Linked DNA regions of Ancylobacter polymorphus. The protein of the gene in region 3 interacts with the protein of the main gene of each other region in a pairwise test. Links are inferred from orthologs where the notes say so. Each region holds a gene or a part of one and is shown on either strand. Other genes may lie near its edges.

Region 1 (9,180 bases), 3.2 Mb from region 3 along the record:
GTCGCCGCCGCCGCGACATAGAAGATGGTGAAGGTGCCCGCCGCGCGGGCATGGCGCGGGGTGCCGATGAGCAGCCCCGCCGGCACCAGCACCGCCAGCAGGAACAGCGCCAGCGCCTCGAAGCCTTCGAGCCAGGGATAGATGAGGCCCATCGTGGCGTAGGCGGCGAGGCACGCCGCCGCCACCGCCCGCAAATAGGGCCAGCCGAGCGTTGCCGGATCGTCATTGTTCACGCATTGATAGTTCATCAGCGCGAGGCCGGTGATGCCGGCAAGGCCCTGATCCCATTGCGTGGCGTACCAGATGGCGCAGAACACCAGCAGCGCCAGCGCGGCCCGTGCCCCCTGCAGAAGCGCGGAGGCGTGGGCGGCGTGACGCGCCTGCCCTCGCGGCATGGTGCGGGCGGGGTGCGGCCGGAACACCGCGCCTTCGGCCACGAACAGCAGCGCAAGGCCGCGCAGCATCTCCGCCGCCTGCCGGCAGACCAGCACGGCCTCCGCCCGCTTCTCGAAGGGCAGATCGTGCTCCGCCTGCGCGAACCGGCGCCCGAGCGCGGAGAGGTCGCGGCGCAGGCGGGACAGTTCGGCGCAACGCGCGCGGTTCTCCGGCAGGGGTCCCGGCGCTCCACGCTCCAGCAGCGCCGCCGCCTGTTCCAGCGCCGCGCGCACAGGGGCCAGTTCGGGGCTGTCGCCCAGGCCGCCCTCGGCGAGGCGCAGATGCAGCATGCGCGCCTGCGCCAGCACGCCGAGAAAGCGGCGCGTGACCTCGTCCATGCGGGCGTGGTCGGCGCGCATCTGCGCCGCCTCGAAGCGGCTATAGGAGCGGAGCGCGTCGAACTTCACCAGCAGCGGCAGCAGGGCGTTGCGGTCGTCGATCACCCGCGCGCCGGGGCTCGCCCCGCGCAGGGCGAGTGCGCAATGGGCGGCAAGGGCGCGGCGCGATGTGGCCATCAGCCCGCGCAGCTGCGTGCCGGCATGGTCCGGCACCACCAGCGCGCCGGCGAGCGTGGCGCAGGCAATGCCGATGCTGATCTCGCTCACCCGGTCCAGCGCCACCAGCCAGGCCGCCGTGGGCGCGGCCGCGCCCTGAAAGATCACCAGCAGCCCGGTGAACCCCGCCAGCATGAAGCCATAGGCGGTGAAATTGCGCGCCCGTGCGGCGCCGTAATAGCACAGGAAGGTCCAGCCCATCGCGCTGCCGACGAGGAGCAGCGGGTCCTGGGAGAACAGCTTCACCGCCGTGAGGCCGTAGAGCGCGGCGAGGATGGTGCCGAGGAAGCGGAACGCCCCCTTCGCCAGCGCCGCCCCGGTCGAGGACTGCGTGAGCAGATAGACGGTCAGGATCGCCCATTGCGGCTCCTGAAGCTCAAGCCAGTAAGCAAGGGCGAGCGCGACGATGGCCGCGACAGCAAGGCGCGAAGAAAAAAGAAGAGTGCGCCAGTTCGGATTCAGTACAAATCCGGGTCTATTGTCACGCGGCAAAGAGTGACTAAGTCGCACCTACATCCTGCCTTCAACGTGACGCTGCGTCGCGCGATTATAGCCATCCCGCCCTGAATGAACAGCCTTCCTCTCCGCTCGCCTGAGGGAGCGAGCGGCGCCCCCGGCCACGTCCCCGCCATCCGGCGGTCACGACTTTTCCGCAATCTGCCCGGCACGGGACGGTGAATTCCGTCGCCTTTCGTGCTTTCCTGCAAGCGGGGAACGGGTCGATGTCTTCACATGAGAGGCGCGCGACAGTCGCAAGGGGGCCGTGTTGAGGTTGAGGGGATTGATGGCCGGAGTACCGGCCCTGGCCATGCCATGCGCGGCCTCCGCCGCGGGCTTTCTCGAACCCGCCGGGCCGGTGGCGGCGGCGCAGCTCTCGCATTTCGGCACGATCAGCGCGCTGATGCTCATCGTCATCGTGCCGATGTTCATCGCCCTGCCGCTCGTGCTGCTGCGCTACCGGCGCGGCGGCAAGGGCACCTACCGCCCGGACTGGGAGTTCAACTGGGGGCTGGAACTGCTCATCTGGGGCATTCCGGTCGCGCTTGTGGCCGCGCTCGGCACGGCGCTGTGGAATCACACGCTGAAGAACGACCCCTACCGCCCGCTGGGTCCGTCGCCGCTGGTGGTGGAGGTGGTCGCGCTCGACTGGAAATTCCTGTTCCTCTACCCCGAACAGGGCGTGGCGACGCTCGACCTGCTGGTGCTGCCGCAGGGCCGGCCGGTGACGCTGAAGCTGACCAGCGGGACGGTGATGCAGTCCTTCATCGTTCCGCGCCTCGCCGGCCAGATCTACGCCATGGCCGGCATGCAGACGCAGCTCAACCTCATCGCCGACGCGACCGGCGACTTCACCGGGCGCAACACCCAGTATAATGGCCTGGGCTTTGCCACCCAATCCTTCACCACCCGCGTGGTGAGTGCGGAGGACTTCGCCGCCTGGGTGACGGGCGCGAAGGCGCAGCCGGCCGGTCTCGACGCCGCCGCCTATGCCAAGCTGCTGCCGCCTTCCGTGGTGAACGAACCCGTCATCTATGGCCGGTTCACGCCGGGCCTGTTCGACCAGATCATCGCCAGCTTCGCCCCCGGCATGGCCGGAGGCCATCAGGGCCACGCGTCGCAGGCGGGGGAAGCCGCCGCGCCGGCCGCCGCCCATCAGCATGACGCCCACACGCCGGAGGCCGCGCAATGAACTGGGAGCTGATCTTCGGCCAGATCAAGTGGACCTCCTTCGTCTTCGCCGGGATGATCGAGAATCCCTCGCTCAGCGAGGCCATCGCCTCCGGCGCCGGGTCGATCGCCGTGCTCGGCGCTCTGGGCACGGTGGTTATGCTCACGGTGAAGGGCTGGTGGGTGCCGCTGTGGCGTGACTGGCTCACCAGCGTCGACCATAAGAAGGTCGGCATCATGTACATCGTCCTCGCGCTGGTCATGTTCGCCCGCGCGGTGATCGAGGCGGCGCTGATGCGCGCCCAGCAGCTCGCCGCCACCGATGGCGGCGGCTTCCTCTCGGCGGATCATTTCGGCCAGCTGTTCAGCACCCATGGCACGATCATGATCTTCTTCGTCGCCATGCCGTTCATCACCGGGCTGATGAACTATGTCATGCCGCTGCAGATCGGCGCGCGCGACGTGTCCTTCCCGCTGCTCAACGCCATCTCGCTGATGCTGACCATGGCGGGCGCGGTGCTCATCATGGTGTCGCTGGTGGTGGGCCAGTTCTCCACCGGCGGCTGGAGCGCCTATCCGCCCTTCACCGGCATCGACTTCAGCCCCGGCGAGGGGGTGGATTACTGGATCTGGGCGGTGTCGCTCGGCTCCATCGGCTCGACGCTGACCGGGCTCAACTTCGCCGTCACCATCTACAAGAAGCGCTGCCCCGGCATGTCGCTGTTCCGCATGCCGCTGTTCACCTGGACGACGCTGTGCACGTCGATCCTGATGATCTTCGCCATGGCGCCGCTGACCGCCGCCACCGTCATGCTCGCCCTCGACCGCTATGCCGGCTTCCATTTCTTCACCAATGGCGACGGCGGCAACATGATGAACTACGCCAATCTGTTCTGGCTGTTCGGCCACCCGGAGGTCTACATCCTCATCCTGCCGGCCTTCGGCGTGTGGTCGGAAGTGGTGGCCACCTATTCCAGCAAACGCATCTATGGCTATACCTCACTGGTCTACGCCACCATGTGCATCGCCGTGCTCTCCTTCGCCGTGTGGCTGCACCACTTCTTCACCATGGGCCAGAGCGCCAATGTGAACGCCATTTTCGGCATCGCCACGATGATCATCGGCGTACCGACGGGGGTGAAGGTCTATGACTGGCTGCTCACCATGGTGGGCGGGCGCATCCGCCTCACCACGGCGATGCTGTTCCACATCAACTTCCTGCTCACCTTCATCCTCGGCGGCATGACCGGGGTGCTGCTGGCCAATCCCGGCATCGACTTCCAGGTTCACAACACGCTGTTCCTGGTGGCGCATTTCCACAACATGATCATCCCCGGCGTGCTGTTCGGCATGTTCGCGGCGGTGCAGTTCTGGTTCCCCAAGGCCTTCGGCTTCCGGCTGCATGAAGGGCTGGGCCGCGCCTCCTTCTGGTGCTTCGCGCCCGGCTTCCTGCTGGCCTTCTTCCCGCTCTACTGGCTCGGGATGATGGGCGCGACGCGGCGCACCTTCACCTGGTCGAACCCGGACTATCTGCCCTGGTTCGCCCTCGCCATGCTTGGCGCGGCGCTGATCCTCGCCGGCTTCGCCTTCATGGTGGCGCAGATCGTCGTCTCGGTGCGCCGGCGGGCGGAACTCGCCGCCCCCTTGGGCGACCCCTGGGACGGGCGGGCGCTGGAATGGTCGATCCCCTCCCCGCCCCCGGCCTGGAACTTCGCCGTGCTGCCGCAGGTGACGGCGCGCGACGCCTTCTATGAAGCCAAGAAGGACGGCACCGCCTATCGCTCCCCTGCCGCCTATGAGGATATCGAGGTACCGCGCAACACCGCGACGGCGCCGCTCATCGGCCTGTTCGCCTGCGCCTGGGCCTTCGGCCTTGTCTGGCACATCTGGTGGCTGGTGATCGTCTCCTTCGTGCTTCTCTGGGCGGTGGTGATCGCCCGCTCCTTCGCCACCGAGACGGAGGAGATCGTGCCGGCGGCGACGGTGAAGGCGGTGAACGAGGCGTTCCTCGCCGCCGTGCGCGCCACGCCGGGCGTGACCCGCGATCAGGAAATGACGGCGGCGAACCGGGGCCGTGCCATCCCGGAAAGCCTGGAATCCAGCACCGGCGCCTTCGCCGCCCGTGCCGCCGTGGAGGTGACGCGATGAGCCTTTCCGAACGTCTCCATCCCGGCATCAATCTCGCCGGCACCGATCCCGAAAGCCACGAAGCCGCCGAAGAGGTGCTGTTCGGCTTCTGGATCTTCCTGATGAGCGATCTGGTGCTGTTCGCAGTGCTGTTCGCCACCTATGCCGCGATGAGCGTGCAGGGCATCGCCGAAGGCCCCCGGCCCGCCGAGGTGTTCGACCTTACCGCCGCCTTCCTTGAGACGCTGCTGCTGCTGTTCTCCAGCTTCGCCTTCGGCTTCGCCATGCTGGAGATGAAGTACCGCGAAAACCGGCGCGGCGTGCTCGGCTGGCTGCTCGTCACCGGCCTGCTCGGCGCCGGCTTCGTCGGCATGGAACTGCACGACTATTATGTGATGATCACCGCCCACGGCGCCACGCCGCAGACCAGCGGTTTCCTCTCCGCCTATTATCTGCTCACCGGCACCCATGCGCTGCATGTCTCCTCCGGGCTGGTGTGGATGGCGGTCATGGCGGTGCAGGTGGTGGTGTTCGGCCTCAACCCGGCGGTGAAACTGCGGCTGATGCGGCTCGCTTTGTTCTGGCACATGCTGGACGTGGTCTGGATCGGCATCTTCACCTTCGTCTATCTCTACGGGGTGGTGTCATGAGCAACCGGGTTCCCGCCAACAGGCCCGCCACCGACATTGAGGACGAGGGCCATGAGCGCCGCTCCTATGTGATCGGCCTCGTTCTCGCGCTGGTGCTGACCACGGGCGCCTTTGCGGTGGTGTGGTTCGATCTCTTCACCGGCACGGCGGCGCTTGGCGCGCTGGCGCTGCTCGCCGTGGTGCAGGCGGTGGTGCATCTGCGCTATTTCCTGCACATCGACCTTCAGCGCTCGCACCGCGACGACCTCCTGCTCATCCTGTTCACCGTGCTGATCCTGCTCATCATGGTGTCCGGTACGATCTGGATCCTCTACGACCAGCACATGCGCATGATGACGTGACAGCGGCCCGTCCGCCGGACGTGGCGGGCGGACACCGCGCGAGGAACGCTTGCGCCGCGTGAGGCGTTGCGCCCCGGGATTTCTCACCGGGAGCGCCGCGCGTGATCACCGACCTCTGGTACAAGAACGCCATCGTCTATTGCCTCTCCGTCGAAGGCTTCATGGATTCGAACGGCGACGGCGTCGGCGATTTCCGCGGCCTGATGCGGCGGCTGGATTATCTCCACGGGCTGGGCGTCACCGCCATCTGGCTGATGCCGTTCCAGGTCTCGCCCGGCGGCGACGACGGCTATGATGTCGCCGATTACTACGGAGTCGATCCGCGCTACGGCACGCTGGGCGATTTCGTCGAGTTCACCCACGCCGCCAAGCAGCGCGGCATGCGGGTGCTGATCGACCTCGTGGTCAACCACACCTCGAACCAGCACCCCTGGTTCAAATCCGCCCGCTCGGACCCGAACTCGCCCTATCGCGACTGGTATGTGTGGTCGAAGAAGAAGCCGAAAAACGCCAATGAAGGCATGGTCTTCCCCGGCGTGCAGAAGACCACCTGGACCTATGACAAGGTGGCTAAGGAATATTATTTCCACCGCTTCTACGATTTCCAGCCCGACCTCAACACCGCCAATCCCGACGTGCAGGCGGAAATCCTGCGCATCATGGGCTTCTGGCTGCAGCTCGGCGTCTCCGGCTTCCGCATGGACGCGGTGCCGTTCGTGATCGCGGAGAAGGGGGCGGAGGTCGGCGGCACGCCGGTCGAGCATTTCAACATGCTGCGCACCTTCCGCGAATTCCTGCAGTGGCGGCGCGGCGACGCCATCATTCTCGCCGAAGCCAACATCCTCCCCGAAGACGACAAGAAGTACTTCGGCGAGGACGGCGACCGCATGCACATGATGTTCAATTTCCAGGTCAACCAGTCGCTGTTCTACGCGCTCGCCAGCGCCGACATGAAGCCGCTGGTCAAGGCGCTCAACGCCACGCGGCCGGACTATGCGACGGCGCAATGGGGCCTGTTCCTGCGCAATCATGACGAGCTCGACCTCGGCCGGCTGACCAAGGCGCAGCGCGAACAGGTGTTCGCCGCCTTCGGGCCGGACAAATCGATGCAGCTCTATGACCGCGGCATCCGCCGCAGGCTCGCCCCGATGCTCAAGGGCGACCGCCGGATGATGGAGCTGGCCTACAGCCTCATGCTCTCGCTGCCCGGCACGCCGGTGCTGCGCTATGGCGACGAGATCGGCATGGGCGACGACCTCAGCCTGCCCGAACGCTACTGCGCCCGCACGCCCATGCAATGGTCGAACGAGAAGCAGGGCGGCTTCAGCTCGGCGGAAAAGACCTATCTGCCGGTCATTTCCGAGGGCGCCTATGGCTGGGAACAGGTCAATGTCGCCGACCAGCGGCGCGACCCGGACTCCTTCCTCAACTGGATGGAGCGGATGATCCGCACCCGGCAGGAGACGCAGGAAATCGGCTGGGGCGCGTTCGGGGTGGTGGATGTCGGCCACGACGCCGTGCTGTGCCTGCGCTATGAGTGGCGCAACAACGTCGCCGTGTTCCTGCACAATTTCCACCCCGAGGGGGTGAGCGTCCGCTTTACCCTGCCGGCGCCGGAAGGCGAGCCGAACCGGCTCGTCAACTTGCTGTCCGAGGATCACTCCCAGGGCGACGCCAAGGGCCGCTACGAGCTGACGCTGGAGCCCTACGGCTATCGCTGGTTCCGCATGGGCGGGCTCGACTATGCCTACCGGCGCACGGAGCTTTAGCCCCGCGCGTCGAGCGCGACGATGACGCCCTCATAGGGCCGGAGCGAAAGGTGGCCCTCCACCCGCTCCGCCCGGCCCGGCTCGGTGGAGAGCAGCACCTGCCCAAGCGTGCCGGGCGGCAGCGGAATGTCCTCCTGCGCATTGCCGGCGAGGTTGAGCGCCACCAGCACGCATTCCGCCGCGCTCTCGCGCAGGAACACCAGCACATCGCCCAGCGCGGTGATCTTGCGATAGGTGCCGGCGTGCAGCACCGGATGGGCGCGGCGCAGCGCGATGAGGTCGCGGTAGAGGTTCAGCAGCGAGGTGGGCTGCTGCATCTGCACCGCGACATTGCGGGTGGCGAAGTCCGCCGCCAGCGGCAGCCAGGGGCGGCCATTGGTGAAGCCGGCATGGGGCGAGGCGTCCCACTGCATCGGCGTGCGCTCGGGGTCGCGGCCGAGGCCGAGGCCCGGCTCGTTCTTCTCCCAGGGGTCCTGCGCCTCCTGCGTCGGGATCGGCACATTCTCCATGCCGATCTCGTCGCCATAATACAGGGTCGGCGTGCCGCGCAGGGTGAGCAGCAGCATCGCCGCCACCCGTGTGCGCGCCGCGCCGATGCGGGAAGCAATGCGCGGCTGGTCGTGATTGCCCAGCACCCAGTTCGGCCAGCCGCCTTCCGGCACCGCCGCGTCATATTCGGCGATCAGCGCCGCGAGCTGCGGGGCCGTCCAGCTGGCATGGATGAGCTGGAAGTTGAACGGCAGATGTGCGCCTTCAAGGTTCTCGCCGTAATAGGCCACCAGCCGGTCGATCGGCAGGTAGATCTCGCCGATCAGCACCCGGTCCTCATATTCGTCGATCACCGCGCGCAGCTCGGCGATGATGTCGTGGACATCCGGCTGGTCGGTGGAGCGCGTCTGCAGGAAGCGGCGAATGTCGCCGTCGCCGGGCGCGTATTCCGGGTTGGGCGGGTTGTCGCGGAATTCCGCGTCCTTCATCAGGTGCCAGATCACGTCGACGCGGAAGCCGTCGACCCCGCGCGCCATCCAGAAGCGCAGCACGTCGTGCATCGCCGCCCGCACGGCCGGGTTGCGCCAGTTCAGGTCCGGCTGCTCCTTGAGGAAGGCGTGGTAGTAATATTGGCCGGTGGCCGCATCCAGGCTCCAGGCCGGCCCGCCGAAATTGCTCATCCAGTTGTTCGGCGGCCCGCCATCGGGCGCGGGGTCGCGCCAGATGTACCAGTCGCGCTTGGGGTTGTCGCGCGCGGCCCGGCTCTCGGCGAACCAGGGGTGCTGGTCGGAAGTGTGGTTGGGCACGAAGTCGAGCACGATCTTCAGCCCGCGCCCATGCACCTCCGCCACCAGCCGGTCGAAGGCGTCGAGATCGCCGAACATCGGGTCGATGCCGCAATAATCGGCCACGTCATAGCCGAAATCGGCCATGGGCGAGGGGAAGATGGGCGAGATCCACACCGCGTCCACGCCGAGCGTGACGAGATGGTCGAGCCGGGCGCGGATGCCGTCGAGGTCGCCAATGCCGTCGGCATTGCTGTCCTGAAACGAGCGGGGATAGACCTGATAGAAAATTCCCCGCTGCCACCAGCGTGTCTGCGCCATCCGCGCCTCCCTTGGGCTTGGTCAGATTTGGTCAGGCCCCG
Region 2 (10,124 bases), 580 kb from region 3 along the record:
ATAGACGGCGCGCTGCCGGCAAAAAGGCAAAAAAAGAGGCGGGACCGAAGTCCCGCCTTCCTTGTCTGGCCGCCCGCACCTGATTCCGCGCCGTTTCGACGTCTGCCAGGGGGCTTTCTTAGCCGTCATTCCTCCCGAGACCTGGACCGATCAGCACGCTCCTCAAAGCGTTCAGCGGACCTCTTTCTAGAGGCCGGCACTCTAGCAAAATTTAGAACCTTGTCATCCTTGCGTCGCAATACGATTATGGTGCGTTGCAACAAAAATGGGCGCGGATCGGGCATCAAGCCTTAAGTTGAGGCAGTCTTTGCGCCATTCGCCCGCGTCCATGGGGCAAGGGCTTGTGTTTTGTGAGGCGATCCGGTTTCACTCCGCCATCGCCGCCACGCAGCCGATCCCGGCCGAATCGTGAGTTTCCGCTGATGCGCCTTTCCCGCTACTTCCTTCCCATCCTCCGCGAAGTCCCGAAGGAAGCGGAAATCGTCTCGCACCGCTTCATGCTGCGCGCCGGCATGATCCGGCAGGAGAGCGCTGGCATCTATGCGTGGCTGCCGCTGGGCAAGCGCGTACTCGACAAGATCTGCAACATCATCCGCGAGGAGCAGAACCGCTCCGGCGCCATCGAGATCATGATGCCGACCATCCAGTCGGCCGATCTCTGGCGCGAAAGCGGGCGCTATGACGACTATGGCAAGGAGATGCTCCGCATCAAGGACCGGCATGAGCGCGACATGCTCTACGGGCCGACCAATGAGGAGATGCTGACCGAGATCGTCCGCGCCTATGTGAAGTCCTACAAGGACCTGCCGCTGAACCTCTACCACATCCAGTGGAAGTTCCGCGACGAGGTGCGCCCGCGCTTCGGCGTCATGCGCTCGCGCGAGTTCCTGATGAAGGACGCCTATTCCATCGACCTCGACTTCGAGAACGCGGTCGTCGCCTATAACCGCATGTTCGTCGCCTATCTGCGGACCTTTGCCCGGCTCGGGCTGAAGGCGATTCCCATGGTGGCCGACACCGGCCCGATCGGCGGCAATCACAGCCATGAGTTCATCATCCTCGCCTCGACCGGCGAGAGCCAGGTGTTCTGCCATGCCGACTATCTCGACATGGCCACGCCGGAGGCGGGCGTCGACTTCCGCAATCCCGCCGGCCTGCAAGACATCGTGAACCGCTGGACCAGCCTTTATGCGGCCACGGAAGAGAAGCATGACGAAGAGGCCTTCGCGGCGATTCCCGAGGAACAGCGGGTCTCGGCGCGCGGCATCGAGGTGGGTCACATCTTCTATTTCGGCACCAAATATTCCGAGCCGATGGGCGCCAAGGTGACGGGCCCCGATGGCGTGGAGACGCCCGTGCATATGGGCTCCTACGGCATCGGCCCCTCCCGTCTCGTCGCCGCCATCATCGAGGCGTCGCATGACGAGAACGGCATCATCTGGCCGGAGGCCATCGCGCCGTTCCGCGTCGGGCTGCTCAACCTCAAGGTCGGTGATGCGGCGACGGACGAGGCCTGCGAGGCGATCTATGCCGAGCTGACCGCGCGCGGCGTCGATGTGCTCTATGACGACACGGCGGAGCGGCCCGGCTCGAAATTCGCCACCGCCGACCTGATCGGCCTTCCCTGGCAGATCATCGTCGGGCCAAAGGGGCTGGCGGCCGGTACGGTGGAGCTGAAGCGGCGGGCGGATGGTTCGCGCGAGACGCTGACCATCCCGGCGGCGCTGGAGCGGATCATCGGTTGAGTTGAGGGCGCGCGCCGGCCGATCAAGGCCGGGCGAGGGGCGGAGCAGGCATGGCGGCCAAGAGCGCAGCGCGTCGGACCAAGGCAGCGAAGACCGCGTCGGCGAGTGCCGGCGCGGAGCCCACGGGCTCCAGGCCGTTCAGCGCCTTCGAGTGGATGCTGTCGCTGCGCTATCTGCGCGCGCGCCGCAAGGAAGGCTTCATCTCGGTCATCGCCGGCTTCTCCTTCCTCGGCATCATGCTCGGCGTGGCGACGCTCATCATCGTCATGGCGGTCATGAACGGCTTCCGCACCGAGCTGCTGTCGAAGATCCTCGGGCTGAACGGCCATATGCTGGTGCAGTCGGCCGGCGGGCCGCTGACCGACTACGAAGAAGTCGCCAAGCGCATTGCCGGCGTGCCGGGGGTGAAGCTCGCCGTGCCGCTGGTGGAAGGGCAGGCGCTGGCCTCCTCCGCCTTCGGAGCGGGCGGCGTGCTGGTGCGCGGCCTCTCCGAGGCCAGCCTGCGGGCGCTGCCCGCCATCGGTTCCAATATCAAGGCCGGGACGCTGGACGGCTTCGACGAGGGATCCGGCGTCGCCATCGGCGCGGGCCTCGCCAAGCAGCTCTCGCTGCAGGCCGGCGACAATCTCACCCTTGTCGCCCCGCGCGGCGCGGTCACGCCCATGGGCACGACGCCGCGCATCAAGGTCTACAAGATCGCGGCGGTGTTCGAGATCGGCATGTCGGAATATGACAGCGCCTTCGTGTTCATGCCGCTGGCGGAGAGCCAGGCCTATTTCAACAGGGATGGCGATGTGACCGCCATCGAGGTCTATATCGACAAGCCGGACGAGGTGGACCGCTACCGAGCCTTGCTGCAGGAGGCGGTGGAACGGCCGATCTACATCGTCGACTGGAAGCAGCGGAACGCCACCTTCTTCAACGCGCTGCAGGTGGAGCGGAACGTGATGTTCCTGATCCTGACGCTGATCGTGGTGGTGGCGGCCTTCAACATCGTCTCCGGCCTCAACATGCTGGTGAAGGACAAGGGGCGCGATATCGGCATTCTGCGCACCATGGGCGCCACCAGCGGGGCGATCATGCGCATCTTCCTCGTCACCGGCGCCGCCATCGGCGTGGTCGGCACGCTGGCGGGTTTTTTGCTCGGGCTCATCGTCTGCCTCAATGTCGAGGAGATCCGTCAGTTCATCTCCTGGCTGACCTCAACCGAGCTGTTCTCGCCGGAACTCTATTATCTCAGCCGCCTGCCGGCCGAGCTGAACGCCGGCGAAACCGCCACCGTGGTGCTGATGGCGCTCATCCTGTCCCTTCTCGCCCCGCTCTACCCGTCCTGGCGCGCCGCGCGCCTCGATCCGGTGGAAGCGCTGCGCTACGAATAGGAGGGCGCCATGTCGACCGCTCACCCCAAGGCCGCGCTGCGGCTTGAGAGCATCGAACGCCGCTATGCCCAGGGCGAGGGCACGCTGGAAATTCTGCGCGGTACCAATTTCACCGTGATGGAAGGCCAGTCCGTTGCGCTGGTCGCCCCTTCCGGCACCGGCAAGTCCACCCTGCTGCATATCGCCGGCCTGTTGGAACATCAGGACGCCGGCGAGGTGTTCATCGGCGATACCGGCACCGCCGGCCTGTCGGACGCCGAGCGCACCCGCATCCGCCGCGTCGATGTCGGCTTCGTCTACCAGTTCCACCATCTGCTGCCCGAATTCTCCGCGCAGGAGAATGTGATGCTGCCGCAGATGATCCGCGGCCTGCCGCGCCGGGAGGCGGCGCAGCGGGCGAAGGAACTGCTCAGCTATCTCGGCCTCGGCAAGCGGCTGGAACACCGGCCGGGCGAGCTTTCCGGCGGCGAGCAGCAGCGCGTCGCCATCGCCCGCGCCGTCGCCAACGCCCCGCGCGTGTTGCTGGCCGACGAGCCGACCGGCAATCTCGACCCGCACACCGCCGACCATGTGTTTCACGCGCTGTCGCAGCTGGTGGAGGCGACGGGGCTCGCGGCGGTCATCGCCACCCATAATCTCGACCTCGCCGACCGCATGCACCGCCGGGTGACGTTGCGCGAGGGGCAGGTGGTGGAACTCGCCTGAGGCGGGGGCACCCCAAGCGGGCAACGTAGCCCTGAGGCGCGCAACGTCATCGGTTACGCGCTACGTCATCCTGAGGTGCCCGGCAGCGCCGGGCCTCGAAGGATGAAGGCTTAGTGCAGCCTAATCGCCCAGCCCCGCATCACGTACGGCGATTCGGCGCGAGGGCGTCGGGGGCGTTTTCGTTTCGTCAACCATGAACGGGAACGAAAGAAGAACATGGCTTGATCATGTGGATTGCGGGCGTCATGTTCTCTCTATGTTCCAGGGAGGTCGACATGATCCGCGTTCTCGTACAGGAAGCCGCCGCTCTCGCGTCCATCGCACTGTTCGTCGCCATGATCGGCCTGTGGGCCGGGGTGATCACCGGGGTTTGAGGCGCGATTACCCGGTCGCGCCTGAGGACAGCGGGGAGGAGCCGCCCGCAAAGGTGGACGCCGCCGGCGGCGATGCCCACCATAGCGAGTTTCGAGTCGCAGGAGGGATGTGAGATGGCGCAAGCTGATGTCGGGTTCGTGCATCTGCATGTTCATTCCTCCTTCTCCCTGCTGGAAGGCGCGCTCAGCATCGGCAAGCTCGCCGATCTCGCCAAGAAGGACCGCCAGCCCGCCATCGCCCTCACCGACACCGGCAATCTGTTCGGCGCGCTGGAATTCTCGGAAAAGATGGCCGGCGCCGGCATCCAGCCGATTCTCGGCTGCGCCGTGGCGGTGGATTTTCCCGGCACGGCCCCCCGCGGCCCCGCCGGGCAGGAGCGCCCGCGCATCGTCCTGCTCGCGATGAACGAGGAGGGGTGGACGAACCTCATGGAGCTGGTGTCGCGCTCCTTCCTCGACACCGCCGCCGACGGCGCCCCCCACATCAAGGTGGACTGGCTGGAAGGCCGCGCCGCCGGTCTCATCGCTCTCACTGGCGGTCCCATCGGCCCCATCGACCGCGCTTTGGCGGCCGGCAGCGCCGACCATGCGGAACAGCGGCTGGCGACGCTCCACAGCCTGTTCGGCGACCGGCTTTACGTAGAAATTCAACGCCATGGCGTCGCCGAGGAGCGCCGGGTCGAGCCGGCGCTGATCGAACTCGCCTACCGCCTCGATTTGCCGCTGGTGGCGACCAACGAGCCGTTCTTCGCCGCCCAGGACGACTACGAGGCCCACGACGCATTGATTTGCATCGCCGAAGGCCGTCTCGTCGCCGAGCCCGACCGGCGCCAACTCACCCCCGAGCACCGGTTCCGCACCCGCGCGGAAATGGCGGACCTGTTCGCTGATCTCCCGGAAGCCCTTGCCAACACGGTGGAAATCGCCCAGCGCTGCGCCTATCGCCCGCGCACGGTGAAGCCCATTCTGCCGCGCTTCACTCTCGACCGCGACGAGGCGGAGGAGTTGCGGCTGCAGGCGGAAGAGGGGCTGCGCAATCGCCTGGCGATCCACGGGCCGACGGAAGGTCTGACGGTCGCGGATTATGAAGCGCGACTGGCTTTCGAGCTCGGTATCATCGAGCGGATGAAGTTTCCCGGCTACTTCCTCATCGTGTCGGACTTCATCAAATGGGCCAAGGCGCAGGGAATTCCGGTCGGTCCGGGCCGTGGCTCGGGCGCGGGCTCGCTGGTCGCCTATTCGCTGACCATCACCGATCTCGACCCGCTGCGCTTCGGCCTGCTGTTCGAACGCTTCCTCAATCCCGAACGCGTGTCGATGCCCGACTTCGACATCGACTTCTGCCAGGAGCGCCGCGACGAGGTGATCCGCTACGTCCAGCAGCGCTACGGCCGCGATCAGGTGGCGCAGATCATCACCTTCGGTACGTTGCAGGCGCGCGGCGTGCTGCGCGATGTCGGCCGGGTGCTGGAAATGCCCTATGGCCAGGTCGACAAGCTGTGCAAGCTGGTGCCGCAGAACCCGGCCAATCCGGTGACGCTGAAGCAGGCGATCACCGACGAGCCGCGCCTGCAGGGCGAAAGCGACTCCAACCCGGTGGTCAAGCGCGCCTTCGATATCGCCACCCGGCTGGAAGGGCTCAACCGCCACGCCTCGACCCATGCCGCTGGTATCGTCATAGGCGACCGGCCGCTGGCGCGACTGGTCCCGCTCTACCGAGACCCGCGCTCGGACATGCCGGTCACCCAGTATAACATGAAATGGGTGGAGCAAGCCGGGCTGGTGAAGTTCGACTTCCTCGGCCTCAAGACCCTCACCGTCCTGCAAACCGCCGTCCGTCTGGTCGCCCAGCGGGGAATCACCCTCGACCTGTCGACGATTCCGCTCGACGATAAAAAGACTTACGACATGCTGACGCGCGGCGAGACGGTCGGCGTGTTCCAGGTGGAAAGCGCCGGCATGCGGCGGGCGCTGGTCGACATGAAGCCGGACCGGCTGGAGGACATCATCGCCCTCGTCGCCCTGTACCGGCCGGGCCCGATGGCCAATATCCCGGTCTATTGCGCGGTGAAGAACGGGCAGGAAAAGGCGGCTTATGCGCATCCCGCGCTGGAAGCCAGCCTGAAGGAGACCTACGGCGTCATCATCTACCAGGAACAGGTGATGCAGATCGCGCAGACGCTCTCGGGCTATTCGCTGGGCGAAGCCGACCTGCTGCGCCGCGCCATGGGCAAGAAGATCCGCGCCGAAATGGACAAGCAGCGCGAGCGCTTCGTCAGTGGTGCGGTGGAGCGGGGCGTGCCGAAGGCGAAGGCGTCGGAGATTTTCGACCTGCTCGCCAAATTTGCCGATTACGGCTTTAACAAGAGCCACGCGGCCGCCTATGCGCTGGTGTCCTACCAGACCGCCTATATGAAGGCGAACTACCCGACCGAGTTCCTCGCCGCCTCCATGACGCTCGACATGGGCAATACCGACAAGCTCGCGGAATTCCGGCAGGAATCGCAGCGGCTCGGCATCGAGGTCGTGCCGCCCTCGGTGAATCACTCCGGGCGCGACTTCGCCGTGAAGGACGGACGCATTCTCTATGCGCTGGCGGCGATAAAGGGGGTCGGTGGGCACTCGGTCGACGCCATCGTCGAGGCGCGGGGCGCGCGCCCCTTCACCAGCCTCGCCGACTTCGCCTCGCGCATCAACGCCAAGGCGCTGAACAAGCGGACGATGGAAAGCCTGGTCAATGCCGGGGCGTTCGATGCGCTGGAGAAGAACCGCGCCCGGGCCTCGGCGGCGATCGACTGCATGCTCGCCCATGCGGCATCGGTCGGGGCTGAGGTGGCATCGGGGCAGGGCAATATGTTCGGCGGGCCGTCGGTCGCGGCGGAACTGCCGATTCCCAGCGCCGCGCCGTGGCTGCCGGCCGAGAAGCTCCAGCGCGAATACGACGCCATCGGCTTCTTCCTCACCGGCCACCCGCTGGACGATTACGGCAAGGCACTGGACCGGCTGCGGGTGCAGCGCTGGACCGATTTCACGCGTTCGGTGCGGGCCGGCTCCATGGCCGGGCGCCTTGCTGCCACGGTGGTAAGCCGGCAGGAGCGCCGGACCAAGACCGGCAACAAGATGGGCATTGTCGGCCTTTCCGACCCTTCCGGGCAGTTCGAAGCGGTGCTGTTCTCTGAAGCGCTGGCGCAGTACCGGGAGTTGCTTGAGCCGGGCAAGGCCGTGCTGCTGCAGGTGTCGGCGGAACTGCAGGGCGAGGATGTGCGCGCGCGTATCCAGACCGTGGAGCCGCTCGACCAGGCGGCCTCGAAAATGCAGAAGGGGATGCGCGTTTTCCTGCGCTCGCCCGAGCCTCTGGAAAGCGTCGCCACCCGGCTCGGTTCGCTTGGCGGCGGCCGAGGGGATGGCGAGGTATCGCTGGTGCTTCTGCTCGGTGAGCGCGGCGATACGGAGGTGGAGGTGAAGCTCCCCGGCCGCTTCAGCCTGTCGCCGCAGATCGCCGGCGCTCTGAAGGCGGTGCCCGGTGTCGAAATGGTCGAGATGGCGTAACGCCGCCGCGCCGGCGCCGGTAAGACGCCTGCATCGGCAAGCGGGCCCCGGTCAGCGCTCCCTATAGTTCCGCCTCCCGATCGCCGCTGGCTGTGGCGCGCCGAACCGTGCCCGCATCGGCCGACCTGCAATTCAGAGTCTGATCCCGGTTGTACTCAACCTTAATGACGTGCGACGCCGCGTCGGGAACGTCTGAGGTACGATGTTTCAGAGCGTGATGCGGTATGTCTGTGTGTTTCTGAACAAATACGCAGATTTTATTCGGTTATTGCGTTTGATTTTTTCTTGATATTTGCGGCGAGCATGCCTTTTTTACCGCGCAGCACAAGGGAAGGTGTTTGGGGCGGTGGTATTTGAGGGTTCAACGACACGTCGGGCGATTTTGATCCTGGGCATGCACCGCAGCGGTACGTCGGCGCTCACGCGGACGGTCAATCTGCTGGGGGCGGCCACGCCGCAGACGTTAATGGGTGCCACCTCGAACAATCTTCGCGGCCACTGGGAATCCAAGCCTATCGTCGATCTCAACGACGAGATCCTCGCCGCGTGCGGGCACCGCTGGTATTCGCGCAAGCGGATCACGGTCTGTCCGAGCGATGTCGTGCGGGCGCGGGGCATGTGGTCCCGTCTGCGCGACACGCTGGAAAGCGAGTTCGGCGGTGCCTCGACGGTGGTGCTGAAGGACCCGCGCATCAGCCGGCTGGTTCCGCTTTATCGGGAAGTCCTCGACGAATTGGGCTACGCGACTGAGGCCGTTCTCACCCTGCGCAACCCGCTGGAGGTCGCGCAATCGCTGGCGCGGCGCGACCAGATGGAGCCGCGGAGGGCGATCGGGGTGTGGATGCGCTACACGCTCGATGCCGAGCGGGGCACGCGCGGCCTGCCCCGGGCACTCGTGGTCTATGAGGAATTGCTGGCGGATTGGCGCGCCGCAACCCGCCGGATGAAGCAGCATCTGGGCAGTTCTTGGCCTGAGGTGACCGAAGAAGCGGCTGCCGCCATCGACGCGTTCCTCACGCCCGATCTGCGTCATCACACGATCGAGTTGCCCGGCGCCGGGTTCGGTCGCGCAGCGATTGCCGGCCTGCTCTACCGTGACATGGCGCAGGCTCTGACGGAGCGACCCGCCGCCTCGCCCGGTCTCATCGCCTCCGCGCTCGCGGAGCTTAGCCTGCGGACCGGTAGCGCTTCGAGCGGCCTCGTGGCGCACAACGCTGCGCGCTGACGTGCGGCGGACTTGCCACGGGAACGGCGCTCCCCTATAAGCCGCGCCATTCCGCACGCGGACTCGCGGCCGGGAGCCCCTCGTCACAACCTGACGCTGGCTTCACGACCGCTCCGGTGCCGTAAGCCGAATTCCTCGGCACGGCCATGTCCGCGGAGGCCCAACCGGATGAGAGACGACAATGGCGCTTCCTGACTTCACCATGCGCCAGCTCCTGGAAGCTGGCGTGCACTTCGGGCATCAGTCCCACCGCTGGAACCCGAAGATGGCTCCGTTCATCTTCGGCACCCGCAACAACATCCACATTCTCGACCTGGCCCAGACCGTGCCGGCGCTGCACCGCGCCCTGCAGGCCGTGTCCGACACCGTGGCCCGTGGCGGCCGCGTGCTGTTCGTCGGCACCAAGCGCCAGGCGGCCGATGCCGTGGCGGATGCCGCCAAGCGCTCGGCGCAGTACTATGTGAACTCCCGCTGGCTCGGCGGCATGCTGACCAACTGGAAGACCATTTCCCACTCCATCGCCCGACTGAAGAAGCTCGAAGAGCTGCTCGCGGCCGGCGAGGGCGTTGGCTACACCAAGAAGGAGCGCCTGACGCTCCAGCGCGAGAAGGAAAAGCTCGATCGCGCCCTTGGCGGTATCCGTGACATGGGCGGCATTCCCGACCTGCTGTTCGTGATCGACACCAACAAGGAAGACCTCGCCGTCGCCGAGGCCCGCCGCCTTGGCATTCCGGTCGCGGCCATCCTCGACACCAATTGCGATCCGGACGGCATCGCCTTCCCGGTTCCCGGCAATGACGACGCCGGTCGCGCCATCAACCTCTATTGCGACCTCGTCGCCCGCGCCGCCATCGACGGCATCGGCCGTTCGCATGGCGATCTCGGCATCGACATTGGTGCGGCTGAGGCCCCGCTGGTTGAGGACCTGCCGGCGGAGACCGCCTGGACCAGCCTCGAAGCCCTTTCGGGCCCGCGCGGCATCGCCGACGACCTGAAGAAGCTCACCGGCGTGTCGCCGGCGATCGAGAAGCAGCTGACCGACCTCGGCATCTTCCACTTCTGGCAGATCGCCGCCCTCAATGCCGACGACGCCCATCGTCTCGGCGAAGAGGTCGGTCTGCCGGGCCGTGTCGATGGCTGGGTGGCG
Region 3 (9,082 bases):
CGGGTTACGGGCCGCTCGACCCCGCCACCCACATGTCGCTGCGCGCCGCGCCGAATCTGCGCGGGCGCGGCAAGCTGGAGCTGGTGGACGACGCCGCGATCCTGGCGCTGGAAGACCCGCAGGATCGCGACGGCGACGGCGTGCGCGGCCGGGCCCGGCGGTTCGAGACGCCCGAGGGCGGCTCGTCCATCGGCCGTTTCGGCTGGAAGGCCAGCCACCCGACACTGGCCGGGCAGGCGTCGGAAGCCTTTTCGCTCGATCTCGGCCTGTCGACGCCGCTGCGCCCCGAACCCTGGGGGGACTGCACTGAGGCGCAGACCGCCTGCCGCAACGCGCCGCATGGACGCGAGGGCGAAGGCGAGCCGGAAATTTCGCAGGCCATTGTCGGGCGTCTCGTCACCTATCTCAGGGCGTTGAAGGTGCCGGGGCATGAGCCGGATGCCGCCGGGGCGCGGTTGTTTGCCGCCACCGGCTGTGCCGCCTGCCATCGCCCGTCGCTGCCGAGCCGCGACGGCGGCGCGGTGGCGCTGTTCACCGATGTGCTGCTGCACGATATGGGCGACGGGCTCGCCGACCCCGCCGGCGTGCCGGGCGCGGCGGCTGGCGAATGGCGCACCGCCCCGCTGGCTGGTGTTTCCGCCATGCTGGAGCGGGGCGTCGGCCTGCTGCATGACGGTCGCGCCGCGACGATCGCCGAGGCGGTCCACTGGCATGGCGGTGAAGCGTCCGGCGCCCGCGCGCGTTTCAACGTGCTGGAGCCGGCCGAACGGGCCCGGCTGATCGACTATGTCTCTTCTCTCTAAAACGAGGCCCTGCCCATGAGCCGATCCCCCTTCGCCGTGGCCCTGGCACTGGCGACCCAGATCGCGCAGGCGGCGCAAGGCATGCCGGCGGTCGCCGCTGCCGGCTCCCTGCTCACCACCCTGTTCGTCGGTCGCGCTCATGCCGCGCCGGTTTCCGCCCCTGATGTCGTGGAGAGCTGGCTACTGCCGCGCTACGATACGCTGCTCGCGGCTGCCAAGGCGCAGCAGGCGGCATGGGACGGTTTCTGCGCCGCGCCATCGGATGCGGGCGTGGCCGAACTGAAGGCGCGTTTCGTCGCCGCTTCCGAGGCCTGGTCGGCGGTGGAGTTCGTCACCTTCGGCCCGATCATCCTGTCGCTGCGGCCGGACCGCTTCAACCTGTTTCCGGAGCGTCGTAACGCCGTCGGGCGCTCCGTCGCCGAACTGATCGCCGATCCCACGGATGAGCGGTTGCAGCCGCAGCGCTTTTTCCGTCTCAGCGCCGCCGCGCAGGGCCTGCCGGCGCTGGAGCGCATCCTTTACGACGAGGGGGCGGAGGCCGCGCTGGTGGCGGGGCCGGAAGCGGCGCGGCGCTGCGCGCTTGGCCGCGCCGTCGCGCTCAACCTCGCCACCATCGCCGGTGAACTCCGCGCCGGATGGGGCAGTCGCAGCGAAGGGCTGCTGGCGCAACTCATCGCCGGCAAGGCCGATCCGGTCTATTTCCCCGATCCCAAGGCGTTGCTCAGCCAGATCGTCACCGATCTCGCCGGGGCCTATCAGCGCGTGGTCGATCAGCGCCTGCTGGTGGTGCTCGGCAAGAGCGCCGACGAGGCCAAGCCGCTGCTCTCCGACCGCCGGCGCAGCGGGCTTTCCAAGGAGACCATCGTCGCCATCGTGACCAGTGCCAGCGCGCTCGGCGAAGCGCTCAGTGCTGGCCTCGATGCCAAGGACCGCGCCAGCTTCCAGGCGACGCTGCAGGCGGCGCAGGCGACGGCGCAGGGCCTGCCGGAGGATATCGGCGCGGCGGCGACAACGCCCGAAGGCCGCAAGGCGCTGCAGGCGGCGGTGACGGTGTTCAAGGCGGCGCAGGCGGGTGTCGCCCGGCCGCTGGCCGCCGGCCTCGGCGTGCCGATCGGCTTCAACGCGCTCGACGGCGACTGAGGGAGGGGCGGATGGGCCTCATCGATCTGACCCGACGCTCGCTGGTCGGGGCGCTGGGGGCCCTCGCGGCCGGCCCGCGCGTGCTGTTCGCCAGCGGTGCCGCGCATGCGCGCGATCATCTGCTGGAGGCGGAATGGCTCGCCACCGCCGGCGTGGAAGGCGGCTTTGCGCCCGTCGTCGTCGCCCCGGACTTTGCCGCCACGCCGGTCGGTTCCGGCGCGCAGCGCCTGCACTGGGTGGAGCCGAGCCCGGACGGGCGCACCGCCATCGCCGTGGCGCGCCGGCCCGGCACCACGGCCGTGCTGTTCGACCGCCGGGCTGGCACCGTGCTGGCGACGTTCGAGCCGGGCGAGGGCCGGGTGTTCTCCGGCCATGGCCGCTTTATCGACGGCGGGCGGCGTTTCCTTGCCGTGGAGATCGCGCGGGCGGACGGGCAGGGCGTCGTCACCCGCCGCGTGGTGGAGGCGGGCTTCGCGGTGGAGGCGGAATGGGCCTCCGCCGGCATCGGCCCGCACGACATGCTGCCTGCCGGGGGCGCGCTCGTCGTCGCCAATGGCGGTATCGAGCCACACACGCCGGAAGCGCTCGGCGCCGAGGTGGCGGGCGCGAGTATCGCCCTGCTCGACCCCGCCAGCGGCGCGGTGCGCTCGGTCGCGGAATTGAGCGAGGACCTCGCCTCGCTGTCGCTGCGCCACCTCACTTCAGGTGCGGACGGCTTCACCGTGGTGGCGGCGCAGGATCTGCTCGCCGATGGCGTCGCCCGGCCGCTGCTCTACGCGGTGGAGGGGGAGGGGCTGCGGGCCTTCGATGCGCCGGACGAGGCGTGGCGCGGGCTGCGTACCTATATCGGCTCGGTGGCGCTGGATACCTCGGGCGCCTATGTCGCCGCCGCCAGCCCGCGCGGCAACCGGGTGGCGCTGTGGCGCCGCGACGGGCGCTATATCGGGTCGCTGCCGCTGGTCGATGGCTGCGGCCTCGCCCCGACGCGGGAGGCGGGCCAGTTCCTCGCCACCAGCGGCCTCGGCGAGACGGTGCTTCTCGCCACCGATGGCGAAGGCGTCGGCGTCGTCGCCCGCCGCTCCGGCGGCCCGCGCTACGACAACCACGCCGTGCTGGTGGGGTGAGCGCGGGGCAGGAGGCGCTTTTCTTTTCGCCTGCGGCGGATAAAACAGGGCTGACGCGTTCGACTGCCCTCTATCCCGCTCCGGTTCCGTGAAATGAATTCGCTTTTCGCCGCCCTGCCGACCACCGTGTTCGAAACCATGTCGGCGCTGGCCCGCCAGCATGAGGCGGTCAATCTCGGCCAGGGTTTCCCGGACGATCCCGGCCCGCGCGACGTGCGCGAGAAAGCGGCGGAGGCGGTGCTCGACGGCTGGAACCAGTACCCGCCGATGATGGGGACCCTCGACCTGCGCCGCGCCGTCGCCGCCCATTACCGCGACTGGCAGCGGCTCGACCTCGACCCCGAGCGCGAGGTGATGGTCACGTCAGGCGCCACCGAGGCCATTGCCGGCGCGCTGCTCGCTTTGATCGAGCCGGGCGACGAGGTGGTGCTGTTCCAGCCGCTCTATGACGCCTATCTGCCGCTGGTGAAGCGCGCCGGTGGCGTGCCGCGCCTCGTTCGGCTGGTGCCGCCGCACTGGCGGCTTACCGAGGAGGCGCTCGCGGCCGCGTTTACGCCGCGCACCAAGCTCGTGCTGTTCAACAACCCGCACAACCCGACGGGACGAGTATTCGACGCGGAAGAACTCGCGCTGCTTGCCCATTTCTGCACCCGCTCCGGCGCCGTGCTGGTGAGCGATGAGGTGTGGGAACACGTCATCTTCGACGGCCTTGCGCATCAGTCCGTTCTCGCCCTGCCGGGAATGCGCGAGCGCGCGGTGAAGATCGGTTCGGCCGGCAAGATCTTCGGCATGACCGGCTGGAAGGTCGGCTTCGTCTGTGCCGCGCCGGAGCTGATGCGCGTGCTGTCCAAGGCGCATCAGTTTCTCACCTTCACCACGCCGCCCGCGCTTCAGCACGCCGTCGCCTATGGGCTGGGCAAGGAGCGGGAGTGGTTTCATGCCATGCGCGCCGGGCTCCAGCGCTCGCGCGACCGGCTGGCGGAAGGGCTGACGCGAATCGGGCTGAGCGTGCTGCCCTCCGCCGGCACTTACTTTCTCAATGTGGATCTCGCCGCGCTGTCGCCGCAACTGCGCGATGAGCCGTTCTGCCTGTCGCTGGTGGCGCGCGAGGGCGTGGCGGCGATCCCGGTCTCGGCCTTCTATGCGCAAGACCCGGTCGAGAGCGTGGTGCGGCTGTGCTTTGCCAAGACCGACAATACGTTGGACCTTGCGCTGGAGCGGCTGAGCGGGCTGATGGCCGGCTAACAGGTTGATGTTGCTGCCTCAGCTGGTGACCTATGGTTGGCGAAATATGAACAAAATTCGACGTTGAGGGCGGTATCCTCGTCCCTATCCTCCGCGCATTCACCACGGGGGTTGGACTCATCAACTACCGCATCTTTGGCTTTGCACTGTGCCTCTCTAGGCTCAGGACCTATTAATTGCGTTCTGGATGTGATTCACAGTCTCCATTGAGGAGGCTGTGATGGGTGATTTGTTCTTGCTGAGCGAGCGGCAGATGGCTCGGATCTCGCCGTTCTTTCCGCTGGCCCATGGGGTGCCGCGCGTCGATGACCGCCGGGTGGTGAGCGGCATTGTCTATGTGATCCGCAACGGGTTGCAGTGGAAAGATGCGCCGAAGGACTACGGCCCGCACAAGACGCTGTACAACCGCTTCATCCGCTGGAGCCGGCTCGGGGTCTTCGACCGTATCTTCTCCAGCCTCGCCGGCGAAGGGCCCAAACCCGAACGGGTGATGATCGATGCCACGCATCTGAAGGCCCACCGCACGGCGGCGAGCCTGCTCAAAAAGGGGCTGTTCCCCGTCGTATCGGGCGCACCAAAGGCGGATTGAACTCCAAGCTCCACACCGTCTGCGACGGCGCGGGCCGTCCGATCATCATGCTGCTGACGGAAGGCCAGATGAGCGACCACAAGGGCGCCCGCCTCGTCCTCAACGCGTTGCCGCCGGCCAAGACCCTGATCGCCGACCGGGGTTATGACAGCGCCTGGTTCCGGGAGGCGCTCGCCGACAAGGGGATCACGCCCTGCATTCCTTCATCGCGGAGCCGCAAGCGGCCTTATCCCTACGACAAAACCCTCTACCGCCAGCGTCACAAGGTCGAGAACCTGTTCGCAAAGCTCAAGGACTGGCGCCGTATCGCCACACGCTATGACCGATGCGCACACACCTTCTTCTCGGCCATATGCATCGCAGCCACCGTCATCTTCTGGCTTTGAAATCAATGAGTCCTGAGCCTAGCCTGCCTTTGGCGGCGCAGGCGCAGGAGGCGTCGCAGCCGCTTATGCCGGCAAACGGCGTCTTCATCGGTGCCGGCGCGGCTCTGAACCGGGCTGATTTCGGCAATCAAGACATTTTCGGCTTCGGCGTCAGCGATGTCTACGCGCTTGGCTTCTAGGTGGCGAATGGGCAGGCGGCGGGATCGACCTATCCCGATCTCGGGAGCGAAACCGGTGCCTCGTTCGTGCTGCAGGGCGGCTTCTACCGCACGATCAATGACACGCCCTGGGTGTGGGGCGCGAAGTTCAGCTATAACAGCCTTGGGCTCACCGGCTCACGCGACAATATCCTCATCCCGCAGACCGGCAGCTATTCCGGCGAAATCTCCGGTACGTTCAACGGCAATTACCTGCTGCAGAACTACAAGGTGGAAATCGAACATCAGTTCGCGCTGGTGCCGCTGATCGGTTATTCCTTCGGTCGCGGTTTCGTCTATGGCGGCGCCGGCCCGACGCTCTCGCGCGTCAATTCCAACATGAACGGCCTGATCGGCTTCGCCGAACTCGACCATCGCTACGATGTGTCCGGGACACCCGGCTATTTCTCGTCGTCCGACTGGGTGTGGGGCGGCACGGCGACCGTCGGCGTGACCTATTTCCTCACGCGCAACTGGTTCCTGGATCTGAATTATTCCTATACGGCCTCGTCCACCGTCACCAACAAGTTCCTCAACCAGTTCGATACGGTCTACCCGACGGTTGAATTCTCCGGCACCTCGGGCGGCAACTATTCCGCGACCGCGAATAATCAGGCGGTCGCGCTCACCATCAACTACGTGTTCTGACCGAAGGCAGGGCGTGCTGGTCGGCGAACAGGCGCGCCCCGCCCGTTACCACGGGAGACGCCGCGCTGCTCGCGCCGTCCCCCGCTCGGCCGCCTCAAGGGCAGGCTTGTCCCAGAGGCCATCTCGGCGCCAGGCGCACGCCTCCTCGGTCCGGGCCCTCCGACGTCGCCGCAATCTGTATCCTGCCACCCCGTTTATCGGTCTCGCTCGTCACGTTGCGGCGCCAGCAAGGTGCCCGCGGACGGGAAAAGCTGCGCAAAAATCAGGCGATCTCGACATGAGGCGGCAGTGCTGTGCAATTCGCTGCAATTTTGATTAAAAAATAGGCTGATTGTTTCGCTGCTCCGGCGTCCGCCGGAACCAAAAGCGGGGCCGATCCCCGTCCCCCGCCGCAATGCCGCGCTTGGCACGCGGGTTGCAAACAATCCCTTCGGCACGCGGACGGGGGTCCTGCGTGTGTACTCCAGAAGGGAATAAAGATGCTGAACATGTTCACGCATGCCCGGCGCATGGCCGGTCGCGCGCTTGTGGGTGCGGCTGCGCTGGCGCTGGCCGGAGGCGGCGTCGCGAGCGCCCAGGAGACGATCAAGGTCGGCGTGCTGCACTCTCTGTCCGGCACCATGGCGATCAGCGAGACCACGCTGAAGGACACCGTGCTGTTCATGGTGCAGGAGCAGAACGCGGCCGGCGGCGTGCTCGGCAAGAAGCTGGAAGCCGTGGTGGTCGATCCCGCCTCGAACTGGCCGCTCTTCGCCGAAAAGGCGCGCGAACTCATCGCCAAGGAGAAGGTCGCGGTCGTGTTCGGCTGCTGGACCTCGGTGTCGCGCAAGTCCGTGCTCCCGGTGTTCAAGGAGCTCAACAGCATTCTGTTCTACCCGGTCCAGTATGAGGGCGAGGAGAGCGAGCGCAACGTGTTCTACACCGGCGCCGCCCCGAACCAGCAGGCCATTCCGGCGGTCGATTACCTCATGGAGAATGAGGGCGTGCAGCGCTGGGTGCTCGCTGGCACCGACTATGTCTATCCGCGCACGACCAACAAGATCCTTGAAGCCTATCTGAAGTCCAAGGGCGTCAAGGCCGAAGACATCATGATCAACTACACGCCGTTCGGTCATTCCGACTGGCAGACTATCGTCGCCGACATCAAGAAGTTCGGCTCGGCGGGCAAGAAGACGGCGGTGGTGTCCACCATCAATGGCGATGCCAACGTGCCGTTCTACAAGGAACTCGGCAACCAGGGCATCAAGGCCACCGACATTCCGGTCGTCGCCTTCTCGGTCGGTGAAGAGGAACTCGCCGGCATCGACACCAAGCCGCTGGTCGGTCACCTCGCCGCCTGGAACTACTTCCAGTCGGTCGACGTGCCGGAGAACGCCGCCTTCATCAAGAAGTGGCAGGCCTTCACCAAGAACGACAAGCGCGTGACCAACGACCCGATGGAAGCCACCGTCATCGGCTTCAACATGTGGGTGAAGGCGGTCGAGAAGGCCGGCACCACCGATGCCGACAAGGTCATCGACGCGCTCATCGGCGTGACCGTGCCGAACCTCTCCGGCGGCTTCTCGGCCATGATGCCGAACCACCACATCACCAAGCCGGTGCTCATCGGCGAGATCAAGGAAGACGGCCAGTTCGACATCGTCGAGCAGACCCCCGGCCTGATCGTCGCCGAGGAATGGTCCCCCTACCTCGAAGGCTCCAAGGACCTGATCGCCGATTGGCGCAAGCCGCTCTCCTGCGGCAACTTCAACGTCAAGACCGGCAAGTGCGGCGGCGCCGGCCAGTGAGGCCGCGCCGCGGGCGGGGGCATCCCCTCCCGCCTGCTTCGCCTGATATCTCCGGCCGCCCTCGTGGCGGCCGGAACCGGCCCGGGCCCGATAGGGCTCCAGGTCGTCGGGGAACACCTCCCGCTTCGCGTACCGCCGTCGCCGCCGGAGTCCGCTCCGGTCTTCCGCAGCGCCACATCGACGGACGATGATGACCTCACGCGCTCGCCTTTTCCGCTTCGCCCGCCTGCTCTGTGCGCTCGCCCTGCTGTGTGCCGCCGCCCCGCTCGGGCGCGCCGCCGCGCAGGACGCCGGCACCCCGGACATCAGCGCACCGCTGGCCCAGCTCACCACCAACAAATATGACGACACCGAAGCCGCGCTCGGCGCGCTGGCGCTGAGCGGCAGCCCGGCCGCCGCTGGCATCGTCACGGCGCTGGCCGAGGGCAAGCTCCTCTTCGGCGGCACGCCGCCGCGCCTGTTCATCCAGGGCGAGGGGGGAGCGCTGCTCGACCCGCTGACCCTGCAGCCGGTCGCCGAGGCGCCCGCCGTCAAGCCGGTGCGCGTCAACAACCGCGTCCGCCGCGCTATCGATGCGGCCAACGGCGCCCTTTCGCTGGTGAGCCCGGATGCCGGCAAGCGGCGCGAGGCCGCGCTGGCGGTGGGCCGCTCGCGTGACGAAGCCGCCCTGCCGGCGCTGGACGCCGCGCTCGCCAAGGAGAGCGACCCGAAGGTGAAGTCGGCGATGAACCTCGCCCGCGCCTCGATCCTGATCGGCAAGGAAGGCATCACCCCGGCCGAGCGCATCGCCGCCGTCGAGCTGGTGGGGGCCGAGGGCAATCAGGACGCGCTCGCCATCCTGCGCTCGGTGCCGGAAAGCGCGGCGCCGGAGGTGAAGCAGGCTGCCGCCGACGCGATCGCCGGCATCGAGCGCAACCTCGCTTTGTGGGGCATGGCGCAGAATGTCTGGTACGGCCTCTCGCTCGGCTCGGTGCTGCTGCTGGCCGCCATCGGCCTCGCCATCACCTTCGGCGTGATGGGCGTCATCAACATGGCGCATGGCGAAATGGTCATGCTCGGCGCCTACACCACCTTCGTCGTGCAGGAGGTGATCCGCACCTCCTATCCCGGCCTGTTCGACGTGTCGCTGCTGATCGCGATCCCGCTCGCTTTCGTCTTCACCG

The links.
Region 1: the proteins of K9D25_RS18010 (region 3) and K9D25_RS02315 interact in binary tests that used the Escherichia coli proteins (3 or more experiments, as listed by UniProt). The link is inferred for Ancylobacter polymorphus from one-to-one orthologs.
Region 2: the proteins of K9D25_RS18010 (region 3) and dnaE interact in binary tests that used the Escherichia coli proteins (3 or more experiments, as listed by UniProt). The link is inferred for Ancylobacter polymorphus from one-to-one orthologs.

Annotation. Positions count from the first base shown.
Region 1 is NZ_CP083239.1:504,167-513,346, forward strand. Bases 2,241-5,240 are described here. They hold K9D25_RS02315 (cbb3-type cytochrome c oxidase subunit I), read left to right. Parts: upstream 2,241-2,675; coding sequence 2,676-4,805; downstream 4,806-5,240. Other genes in these bases: K9D25_RS02310 (ubiquinol oxidase subunit II), read left to right, coding at 2,241-2,679; K9D25_RS02320 (cytochrome c oxidase subunit 3), read left to right, coding at 4,802-5,240. Outside these bases: K9D25_RS02305 (FUSC family protein), read right to left, coding at 1-1,481; more of K9D25_RS02310, read left to right, coding at 1,774-2,240; more of K9D25_RS02320, read left to right, coding at 5,241-5,434; cyoD (cytochrome o ubiquinol oxidase subunit IV), read left to right, coding at 5,431-5,775; K9D25_RS02330 (alpha-amylase family protein), read left to right, coding at 5,877-7,544; K9D25_RS02335 (alpha-amylase family glycosyl hydrolase), read right to left, coding at 7,541-9,139; K9D25_RS02340 (TIGR03885 family FMN-dependent LLM class oxidoreductase), read right to left, coding at 9,171-9,180. UniProt on the Escherichia coli protein: Cytochrome bo(3) ubiquinol oxidase is the terminal enzyme in the aerobic respiratory chain of E.coli that predominates when cells are grown at high aeration.
Region 2 is NZ_CP083239.1:3,163,747-3,173,870, forward strand. Bases 4,009-7,952 are described here. They hold dnaE (DNA polymerase III subunit alpha), read left to right. Parts: upstream 4,009-4,317; coding sequence 4,318-7,752; downstream 7,753-7,952. Outside these bases: K9D25_RS14940 (DUF1467 family protein), read left to right, coding at 1-4; proS (proline--tRNA ligase), read left to right, coding at 423-1,745; K9D25_RS14950 (lipoprotein-releasing ABC transporter permease subunit), read left to right, coding at 1,901-3,124; K9D25_RS14955 (ABC transporter ATP-binding protein), read left to right, coding at 3,134-3,829; K9D25_RS14965 (sulfotransferase family protein), read left to right, coding at 8,147-8,977; K9D25_RS14970 (30S ribosomal protein S2), read left to right, coding at 9,159-10,124. UniProt on the Escherichia coli protein: DNA polymerase III is a complex, multichain enzyme responsible for most of the replicative synthesis in bacteria. This DNA polymerase also exhibits 3' to 5' exonuclease activity. The alpha chain is the DNA polymerase catalytic subunit.
Region 3 is NZ_CP083239.1:3,743,497-3,752,578, reverse strand. Bases 2,335-5,236 are described here. They hold K9D25_RS18010 (aminotransferase), read left to right. Parts: upstream 2,335-3,160; coding sequence 3,161-4,312; downstream 4,313-5,236. Other genes in these bases: K9D25_RS18015 (DUF1513 domain-containing protein), read left to right, coding at 2,335-3,067. In the rest of the region: K9D25_RS18025 (di-heme oxidoredictase family protein), read left to right, coding at 1-803; K9D25_RS18020 (imelysin family protein), read left to right, coding at 819-1,943; more of K9D25_RS18015, read left to right, coding at 1,955-2,334; K9D25_RS18000 (hypothetical protein), read left to right, coding at 5,317-5,466; K9D25_RS17995 (outer membrane protein), read left to right, coding at 5,467-6,132; urtA (urea ABC transporter substrate-binding protein), read left to right, coding at 6,612-7,919; urea ABC transporter permease subunit UrtB, read left to right, coding at 8,110-9,082. UniProt on the Escherichia coli protein: Shows aminotransferase activity with methionine and histidine as substrates, and to a lesser extent also with phenylalanine.